3 regions of the Clostridium sp. CTA-7 genome follow, and region 2 is predicted to be linked to each of the others. Evidence: riboswitches for the same ligand, from Rfam matches in the RefSeq annotation. Region 2 holds a riboswitch; each other region holds the start of a gene.
The links. A riboswitch is a leader RNA that binds a small molecule or an ion and turns the genes downstream of it on or off. The one in region 2 is predicted to bind lysine.

Region 1 (3,290 bases), on a different contig from region 2:
AAATTTTTATTATTTAACAGGAATAGATGAAGAAAAGCATATTTTAGTTTTATCGAAAATGAATGGAAAAACTAATGAACATTTATTTATAAAAGAGGTAAATCATATTACAGAAAAATGGGAAGGTAAAACTATTAGAAAAGAAGAAGTATTAGACATTTGTGATATAGAAGATGTTAAGTACTTAGGGGATTTTAACGGGTTTATAGAAAAAATATTAATTAATAAAGAAGACATAAATATATATTTAGATTTAGAAAAAGATAATTCATCATATAAGTATATAAATGAAATTAAGGAAAAGTATTATAATATAAATATTAAAAATGCATATAAGATTATAGGAAATTTAAGACTTATAAAAACTGAAGAAGAAATTAGCAGGATTAAGAAAGCTATAGAAATTACTATAGAAGGCGTAAAAGAATTAATGAGAAATTCTAAGCCGGGCATAAAAGAGTACGAACTTGAAGCTTACTTTGATTTTATTTGTAAGAAAAATGGTGCAAAAGACTTTGCATTTAAAACTATTGCAGCAGCAGGGAAAAATGCAACTGTTTTACATTATGTAAGTAATGACTCAGAATTAAGGGTTGGGGACTTAATATTATTTGATTTAGGTGCTCAATATAAATATTATAATGGTGATATATCAAGAACCTTCCCTATTAATGGAAAGTTTACTGAAAGGCAAAAAGAAGTTTATAACGCAGTTCTTAGAGTAAATGAAAGAGTTATTAAAGAAATGAAGCCAGGAGTTAAATTCATAGATTTAAACAATAAGGCTAAAGAGTGGGTTGCAGAGGAGTGTATATCTCTTGGATTAATTTCTAAAAAGGAAGATGTATCTCAATTTTATTATCATAGTATAGGTCATAGCTTGGGTATGGATACTCATGATATAGAGTTAGAAAATAGGGATGTAACCTTTGAAGCTGGAATGGTATATACTGTTGAGCCTGGAATATACATAGAAAATGAAGGTATAGGAATAAGAATAGAAGATGATATTTTGATAACAGATAATGGAAATGAAGTATTAACTAAAGAAATGATTAAGACAGTAGAGGAAATAGAAGAATTTATGGCCAATAGATTAGTTAAATAGAATTAAGGCTGGGCATTAAAGGTTGATTCAACTAGTGAAAAACTGTATAATAATCCTGTAAATTAAATATGAATAACGACAAGGGTAGAGGCGCGATAATTAAGAGTACTATTAATGAGGTAAGCACTTTGATTTAATAGAAAAGGAATTATCGCCGAAGCGTATGATTAATGCTTTAATATCATATGGCTGGGGTTTCACAAAATATGTGTAACACTGTCACAAACTTAATTTGTGGTGAGCTATCGCTTGAGGATTTTTAACTTTATTTAGAATATTAATTAAAGTGTATCTATAGCCTTGAGTGAAAACTCAAGGCTCTTTTTAATTTCTGCCCTTAAATTATTCATGAAATATATAGGGGGAGCATTATGAATAATAAAAGAAATCTAAGATTAATATTAATGACTATGATGATGATTTTAATGTCAACATCAATAGTTTTCGCAGCAGAGGTAGATCAATCTACATCTAATGCAAATCATTACGGATTATTAACTTTGATACCGCCGGTGGTAGCAATAGTTTTAGCATTTATAACAAAGAATGTTATTATATCTTTGTTTATCGGAACTTTATCAGGTACATTTTTAGTTCAATTAGTTGATAATACTTTTCTTGGAGCAGTTACACAATCTTTTTTAGATTTTGTATCTAGAGTTTTAAACTCATTATCTGATCCATGGAATGCAGGTATAATTCTTCAGGTATTAGTTATAGGGGGAGTTATACACTTAGTTGCTAAAATGGGGGGGGCTAAGGCTGTTGCAGAAGCATTAGCAAGAAGGGCTAAGAATGCTAGAAGCACACAATTAGTTACATTATTATTAGGGTTAGCTGTATTTTTTGATGACTATGCAAATTCATTAATAGTTGGTCCTATAATGAAGCCAGTATCAGATAAGATGAAAATATCAAGAGAAAGACTAGCCTTTATAATAGATGCAACAGCAGCACCAATAGCAGGATTAGCTATTGTATCTACTTGGATAGGGTTAGAAGTAGGGCTAATAAATGATGCTTTTATAAATGGAATAGGGCAAGAAGTTGATGCTTTTGGAGTGTTTTTACAAACTATACCATATAGATTTTATAATATACTAATATTAGTATTTGTATTTATTACCTCAGTTTTATTAAAGGATTTTGGTCCTATGTATAAGGCAGAAGTAGAGGCAAGAAAAAGAGGGTTAAACTCTAATGTTGATGAAGTTGCATCAGATTCTAACTTAGATCATTCAGACCTTGAACCAAAGGAAGGTGTAGAGTTAAGTATATGGAATGCTATAATACCAATAGGTGTTTTGGTTATAGCTTCATTAATATGTTTCTATTTTAGTGGTTATACAGTAATAATGGGTGGTGAAGATGTTGCCCTTCAAAATATAATGACTAATTCACCAGTATCATTTAAGGCTATACAAGAAGCATTTAGTGCATCAGATGCATCAGTAGCATTATTCCAATCAGCATTAATAGCAAGTATAGTATCAATTATAATGGGAGTATCTAAGAAAATATTTACTGTTTCTGAAGCTATAGAAACATGGATAGATGGTATGAAACCATTACTTATAACAGGAGTAATTTTATTATTAGCTTGGTCACTAAGTTCTGTAATAAAGGATTTAGGAACTGCTAAATATCTAGTTTCATTACTTTCAGGATCACTACCAAATTTCTTGCTTCCAAGTTTAATATTTACCTTAGGTGCAGTTATTTCTTTTGCAACAGGAACGGCTTATGGAACAATGGGAATACTAATGCCACTTGCAATTCCACTAGCTTATTCAATGAATCCAGATATGAGCTATGTAATAGTTAGTACAAGTGCTGTTTTAACTGGAGCTATTTTTGGAGATCACTGTTCACCAATATCAGATACTACAATACTTTCATCAATGGGAGCAGGTTGTAATCATATTGCTCATGTTAACACTCAAATGTGGTATTCACTATTTATAGCTGCAATTACAATTTTATTTGGATATATTCCAGCGGGTTTTGGATTAGCTTGGTATATTGTACTACCTATATCTATATTAGCAGTATATGTAGGAATCCAAATATTGGGTAAGAGTGTAGAAGAAGCAAAATAATAATAAGATATATTTAGGTTATAATTATTAATGGATAGTTATATATACTTATAACTATTAAGAGTATGAAAAGAAGCTTTACA
Region 2 (3,290 bases):
ATCAAGAGCTGATGTTGGCTCATCAAAAAGAATAACATCTGGTTCCATTGATAATGCCCTTGCAATAGCTACACGTTGCTTTTGTCCTCCAGATAACTGTTTGGGTTTAGCATTAATATAGTTACCCATGCCAACAACTTCTAAATATTTCATTGCCACTTTTTCAGCTTCTTCTCTTGAACGCTTTAATACCTTCATTTGTCCTACAACACAATTCTTTAATACATTATGGTTATTAAATAAATTAAATTGTTGGAATACCATACCTAGTTTAGTACGATATTTATATATATTATGGTTATCATCCAAAATATTTTCTTCATTGTAAATTATCTCTCCACCACTTGGTTTTTCTAAAAGATTTATACAACGTAGAAGAGTTGATTTTCCTGACCCAGATGAACCTATTATACAAACAACTTCTCCTTTATTTACTGAAAAGTTAATATCTTTTAATACTTCATGTGTTCCAAAGGATTTATTTAAATGCTTTATATCTATTACTTTTTCCATATTCTCTCCTCCATTAAACTATACTACTACAGTACTTTCTTCTTACGTAGTATATCTTCAGGTGTTTCTACTTGCATTTGATTACCTGCCATAATGTAATTGTCTGGACCATCTATTTTTCTTTCTATAGCTCTTAAAATTCTTGTAATTGTAAATGTCATTACAAAGTAAATTATGCATGATACAAAGAATGACTCAAAATATCTAAAATTATTTCCTGCAATTGATTTAGTTTGGAAAAATAACTCTGATACCGAAATTACATTTAGTACCGATGTATCTTTTATATTTATTACAAACTCATTGCCTGTTGCTGGTAAAATATTACGAATCACTTGTGGTAATACTACATTAATCATTGTTTGAGAATGTGTCATTCCAATGGCTTGAGCTGCTTCAAATTGTCCCTTATCTACTGAAACAATACCTCCTCTAACTATTTCTGACATATATGCACCTGTATTAATAGATACTATAAATAAAGCTGCTACTATTTTATTTATATCTATCCCTAAGAATTGTGCTGATCCATAATAAATTACCATAGCTTGCACAATCATAGGTGTTCCACGGAAAAACTCTATATAAATTGAAAGAATAGCATTAATAAACTTTAAAATTCCTCTTTTAATTCCTCTATCTGGTACTGGAATAGTACGTACAACACCTACTAATAAACCAATTAATGAACCTACTAAAGTACCAACTATAGAAATTAATAATGTCATTCCTGCCCCACGTAAAAACATTGGCCAGTTATTTTCAACAATTCTTATTATCCATTCTATACTCATCTTTTATTCTCCTTATTAAATATAATAAGAGGGAATTGGTTAAGGCTAACCAATTCTACTCTAGCTTTATTGAGCTGCTGGTTGATTTTTAATAGCATTGTCCATTATTGTTTTTTGCTCTTCTTGTGATATACCAGCTAAAATTTCATTTATTTTTTTAGTTAACTCGCTATTTTTTGCAAGCCCTACTGCTATTGCTGTATCTTCTGGTGATGTTACAAATCCATCTTTGAATTCAATCATTTTAAAGTTTGAATTAGCCATTTGAGCACTTACAGCTTCTGGTCTTTCTGTTACATATCCATCAATTACTCCTGACTCAAGAGCAACTCTCATAGCTGGAAAGTTATCCATAGCTGGTTGTATATTTACACCTGGAATTTGATCTATTACTGAATAATGGAATGTATTTAATTGAGCTGTTATTTTAGCTCCTGAAAAATCTTTTAATGAAGTAGCATTTTCGTAGGTTCCTCCATTTTTAACAAGCATAACTAAATCTGATGTATAATAGTTATCTGAAAAATCAATTGTTTCTTTACGCTTTTCTGTTGGAGACATCCCAGCTATTATTGCATCTATTTTACCTGATGTTAATGCTGGAACTAATCCATCCCACTCTGTTTTAACAATAACTAATTTTTTTCCTAAGCCATCAGCTATTTTTTTGGCAATTTCTACATCATAGCCTCCTGCGTATTCTGCACTTCCATCAATTTTTACTGCACCATTTGAATCATTCATTTGTGTCCAGTTAAATGGTGCATATCCTGCTTCAAGTCCCACCCTAAAGACATCTTCACCTTTATTTCCTGATGATTTTCCTGAGCCACACCCTGTTAGTGTTAACATTGCTGTCAATGATAATGAAATTAATAATGATAGTTTTTTCTTCATAGTAAATCCTCTCCTTTTTTATAATAAAAAAACCAACCTTTACTTAGGTTGGTGCTATCTTAAATATTCGGATAATTAACTATAAAAAAATAACTGAGCAAAGCTCAGGTCTACTTATATAATTAACCTAATCCTCATCTTTCCCATTTGAGATAGCACAACTTAATAAACCGGGACATTTATTAAGACAGTCCTGTAGCTCTTAACTACAGACCCAGCAAGTAATACTGAGAAATATTACAAACTTCGGCAAAATTTCCTTCTCATTAGCATCATCACCTTCTCAAGCTCCACTAAAAACTGTTAAATTTTGCGCCTCTACCTCACATATAAAAGTGAGGTATTTATTAAATTATATACAGTGTACAATCTTATTTCATTATTGTCAATACCTAAAAAAGAATTTTTTCAATATTTTATTAATTTGAAAATTTAGAACAATATATTATAATTAAAAAATTTAAGAACCCTAAATTTCCTTAGGATTCCTAAACTATATGTTATACATTCTAATTTATATAAAATTTATTATTAAATTTTATATTTTAAATCTTTGAACGAAATTATTAAGCTTCTTTTTTATTCCTCATTTAGCACCTTTTCAATGAATAATTTAACTATTTCTGGGTCAAACTGAGTTCCAGCATTTTTTCTTATTATTTCAATTGCATCAGATTTGCTTAAGTTTTTCCTATAAGGTCTATCTCTAGTCATAGCATCATAAGCATCAGCCACTGCTATAACCCTAGCTTGCCAAGGTATCTCTTCTCCTTTTAGTCCTTTAGGATATCCCTTTCCATCCCACCTTTCATGATGTGCTAAAGCATACTCTGCAATTGGTGCATATTCATTTAAAGAGCTTAATATCCTATATCCAATTTCAGGATGCCTCTTGATTTCTAGCCACTCAGAATCACTAAGCGAACCAGGTTTATTCAGAATTTTTTCATCAATGGCTATTTTCCCTATATCATGCATCAGTCCTGCTGTTCTAAGCTCTCTTATATTTGCATCACTTAAATTTAAAGTAGATGCTATTAAAGCACATAGTTCTCCAACCCGTATGGAATGCTTCTCTTCTCTTTC
Region 3 (3,290 bases), on a different contig from region 2:
ATTGCAAAATTATACATAGCTTCTGCAAACATAGATTTACCAACACCAGTTTCCCCTAAAATTAAAGTGTGTAATCCTCTTGGGGGATATAAAATTGCTGCCTTGGCTTGTTGAATCGGAATCTGCAAACTTAATTTTGCACCAACTAGTGTGTCTAGACTATTTCTTTTTTTCTCTTTTACGACTTTCTTATTTTCTTTTGATTTAGATACTTCGGTTCTTACTATAGAACTATATTTTACTGGATGGCCATCTATTTTATCAACTACACCATCTTTATAAAGCTGATTTAAATATCTGCTTACATTAGCCCTATCTAAGTTCATAAAAGCACTAAGCTCGCTTGCTGTTATTCCTTTTTTACTTTTCATTTCTAACCGCTTTAAAGCATCATAAACTTCATTTATCTTACTCATATTTTTTAATATCACCCCAATGTAAACATTTATTTGCTATTAATTTTAACATACATTTATTTTTTTTACATTAGTAAAATTTTTTAATTCAAAATAAAAACCCTTCTAAAATTTTAGAGGGTTTTTTTCTAATATTTATAATTTAGTTTAAATTGCTTTTATTCTTATGGTAATTATATATATAAAATGGCACTCCTAATAACATAAGTATAAATCCCCACATTACAATTTCTGCTCCTGAACCATATATTGTCCATAATGTATATATAAATGCTAGTAATGGAATTATTCCTTTTTTAATGAAAATTTGTAAATTAAACTTACTTTCCCCTCTAAACATAATCATCATTTCTGCTGCTGCAGTTAATAAATATATTGGCAAAAATGCTAGCGTTGCTAATATAGTTATAAATGTAAATGCTGAAACCATACTTTTTTGGTAATTCATTATTAAAAGTATATTAACTAATATGGATCCAATTATTAAAGCATTAGCTGGAGTTGAATATTTAGAATGTAATTTCCCAAAACATTTAGGAAATACACCATCTTCTCCTGCTGCATAAGCAACTCGTGCAGTAGATAATAACCACCCAATAGTTGTTCCTAAAATACATATAACTACTGAAATTGCTAATGGCTTTCCAATTGATGTTCCTAAAATTTTAGTTAATATATCAGTAAGTGGCGCGGAACTTGAAGCTAATTCTTTGTTAGACATTACTCCCATACTAGCAACACTTATTAATATGTATATTACTGCTGATATTAGCATTCCATAAATAGTGCTTTTCTTAACATTTTTTTCTGGATTACTAATTTCTCCTGCAGTTACTGTGGCACTTTCTAAACCTACAAATGCCCATAAAGTTGATGTTGCCGCAAGAGGTATTGAATTTACTCCCTTTCCTTCTGGCATTAAAGGCAATAAATTGGAACTATCAAAATTTAAAAATGCTATTACTATAAACAATGCGAAAAATACAATTTTAAATACAGTTACAAACGATTGAACCTTTCCAGCTTTTTTTACTCCAACAATGTTTATAAATGTAAATATCCATAAGATAGAACTTGTATAAATTATTGATATTAGTGGATTATTTAGTGCTGGAATTATAGCTGCACTATAACTTGCCAATGCTACTATTATAGCTGCATTTCCTATCCATGAACCATTCCAATAAAGCCAAGCACTTAAAAATCCTGCAAATTCTCCAAAAGCTTCTTTTGTGTATTGATAAGCTCCTCCAGTAGATGGATACTTTGAACCTAAATTAGCAAAGGATATAGCTATTAAAATAGATCCTATAGTTGTTATTACCCATGCAATAATAGTTGCCATTGGACCTGATAATTCTGCTAATGTAGCAGGTAACATAAAAACTCCTGAGCCTATCATATTTCCACAAACAAGCATTGTAGCCATAAATAAAGTGATTTCTTTTTTCATATGTTTCTTTTCCATTTTTTTCTCCTAAAAAAAGTAAGCTCAAAGATTATTCTTTGAGCTTATATTTATTGCAAACTTTAGACAATAATAAAGATAGCTCTCCACAAAAATATTGTGGCAGTTTTGTATATATTTTATACAATCCCAGTATATAACCTTTAAGCTAATCTATATACTTCGGCAATAACCCCTTTCATATTAAATCATAGTGCTTACCTCATTAATATTACTTTTAGCTATTGCAGCCTCTACCAATAAAATATTAAATTTCCTTCTTAATTCTATCAAAATTTATATATATGTCAAGGAAATATCAACTATTTATACATTTGCCTTAAACTTTCTAAGCCTTAAGGCATTTAATAATACTGATACTGAGCTTAAACTCATTGCTCCTGCTGCTATCATAGGATTTAATAATGGCCCACCAAACACATGAAGAATTCCCATTGCTACTGGTATTCCTAGTACATTATAAGCAAATGCCCAAAATAAATTTTGCTTTATATTATTAATAGTTGCTTTACTTAATTGAATAGCCTTTATAACATCTATTAAATCACTCTTCATTAAAACTATATCTGCCGACTCTATTGCTACATCTGTACCTGATCCTATTGCAATTCCTACATCTGCTTGAACTAATGCTGGTGCATCATTTATACCATCTCCCACCATAGCAACCTTCTTATTTTCGCCTTGTAACTTTTTAACTTCATTTGCTTTATCCTCTGGTAATACTTCAGCTAAAACTATATCTATTCCAACTTCTTTTGCAATTGCTTTAGCTGTTTTTTCATTATCACCAGTAATCATAGCCACTTTTATTCCCATACTATGAATTGCTTTTATTGCCTTTTTACTATTTTCTTTTACAGTATCAGCTACTGCTACAATTCCTTGGATTTTATTTTCTACTGCTAAGAACATAGGTGTTTTACCTTCTTCTGCTAACTTATTTGATTTCTCTTCTAAATCTTCTAAGTTTATTCCCCTATCCTTCATTAACTTTTTATTTCCTAAAAGAATATTTTCATTTTCTATTTTAACTTCTATTCCATGTCCTGGTATTGCCTTAAAATCATTTATTTCTTTTAGTTTGAGACCTTTATCTTCAGCTTCTTTAACTATTGCCTCACCTAATGGATGTTCTGATCCTTTTTCAGCACTAGCTGCTAAAATTAAAATTTCTTTTTCACTTAAATCCATTGTTATTATATTAGTTACTTTAGGCTTTCCTTCTGTTATAGTTCCTGTCTTATCAAATACAATAGTCTCAACTTTATATGCAGTTTCTAACGCTTCTCCACCTTTTATAAGAACTCCATTTTCAGCACCTTTTCCTGTTCCTACCATTATTGCAGTAGGTGTTGCTAATCCAAGTGCACATGGACAAGCAATAACTAGTACTGATATAAATA

Region 1: another riboswitch for lysine. It lies ahead of ACYUEX_RS12630 (Na+/H+ antiporter NhaC family protein); the one in region 2 lies ahead of ACYUEX_RS17170 (transporter substrate-binding domain-containing protein).
Region 3: another riboswitch for lysine. It lies ahead of ACYUEX_RS09900 (APC family permease); the one in region 2 lies ahead of ACYUEX_RS17170 (transporter substrate-binding domain-containing protein).

What each region holds. Positions count from the first base shown of each region.
Region 1 covers NZ_BAAAAV010000006.1:90,035-93,324, reverse strand. Annotated here, with positions in the region: gene ACYUEX_RS12635 (aminopeptidase P family protein) at 1-1,108, shown strand, start outside; lysine riboswitch at 1,186-1,361, shown strand; gene ACYUEX_RS12630 (Na+/H+ antiporter NhaC family protein) at 1,480-3,207, shown strand.
Region 2 covers NZ_BAAAAV010000011.1:49,162-52,451, forward strand. Annotated here, with positions in the region: gene ACYUEX_RS17160 (amino acid ABC transporter ATP-binding protein) at 1-513, opposite strand, end outside; gene ACYUEX_RS17165 (amino acid ABC transporter permease) at 540-1,307, opposite strand; gene ACYUEX_RS17170 (transporter substrate-binding domain-containing protein) at 1,374-2,204, opposite strand; lysine riboswitch at 2,350-2,533, opposite strand; gene ACYUEX_RS17175 (PAS domain S-box protein) at 2,784-3,290, opposite strand, start outside.
Region 3 covers NZ_BAAAAV010000004.1:231,028-234,317, forward strand. Annotated here, with positions in the region: gene ACYUEX_RS09895 (sigma 54-interacting transcriptional regulator) at 1-416, opposite strand, end outside; gene ACYUEX_RS09900 (APC family permease) at 559-1,884, opposite strand; lysine riboswitch at 1,956-2,128, opposite strand; gene ACYUEX_RS09905 (heavy metal translocating P-type ATPase) at 2,191-3,290, opposite strand, start outside.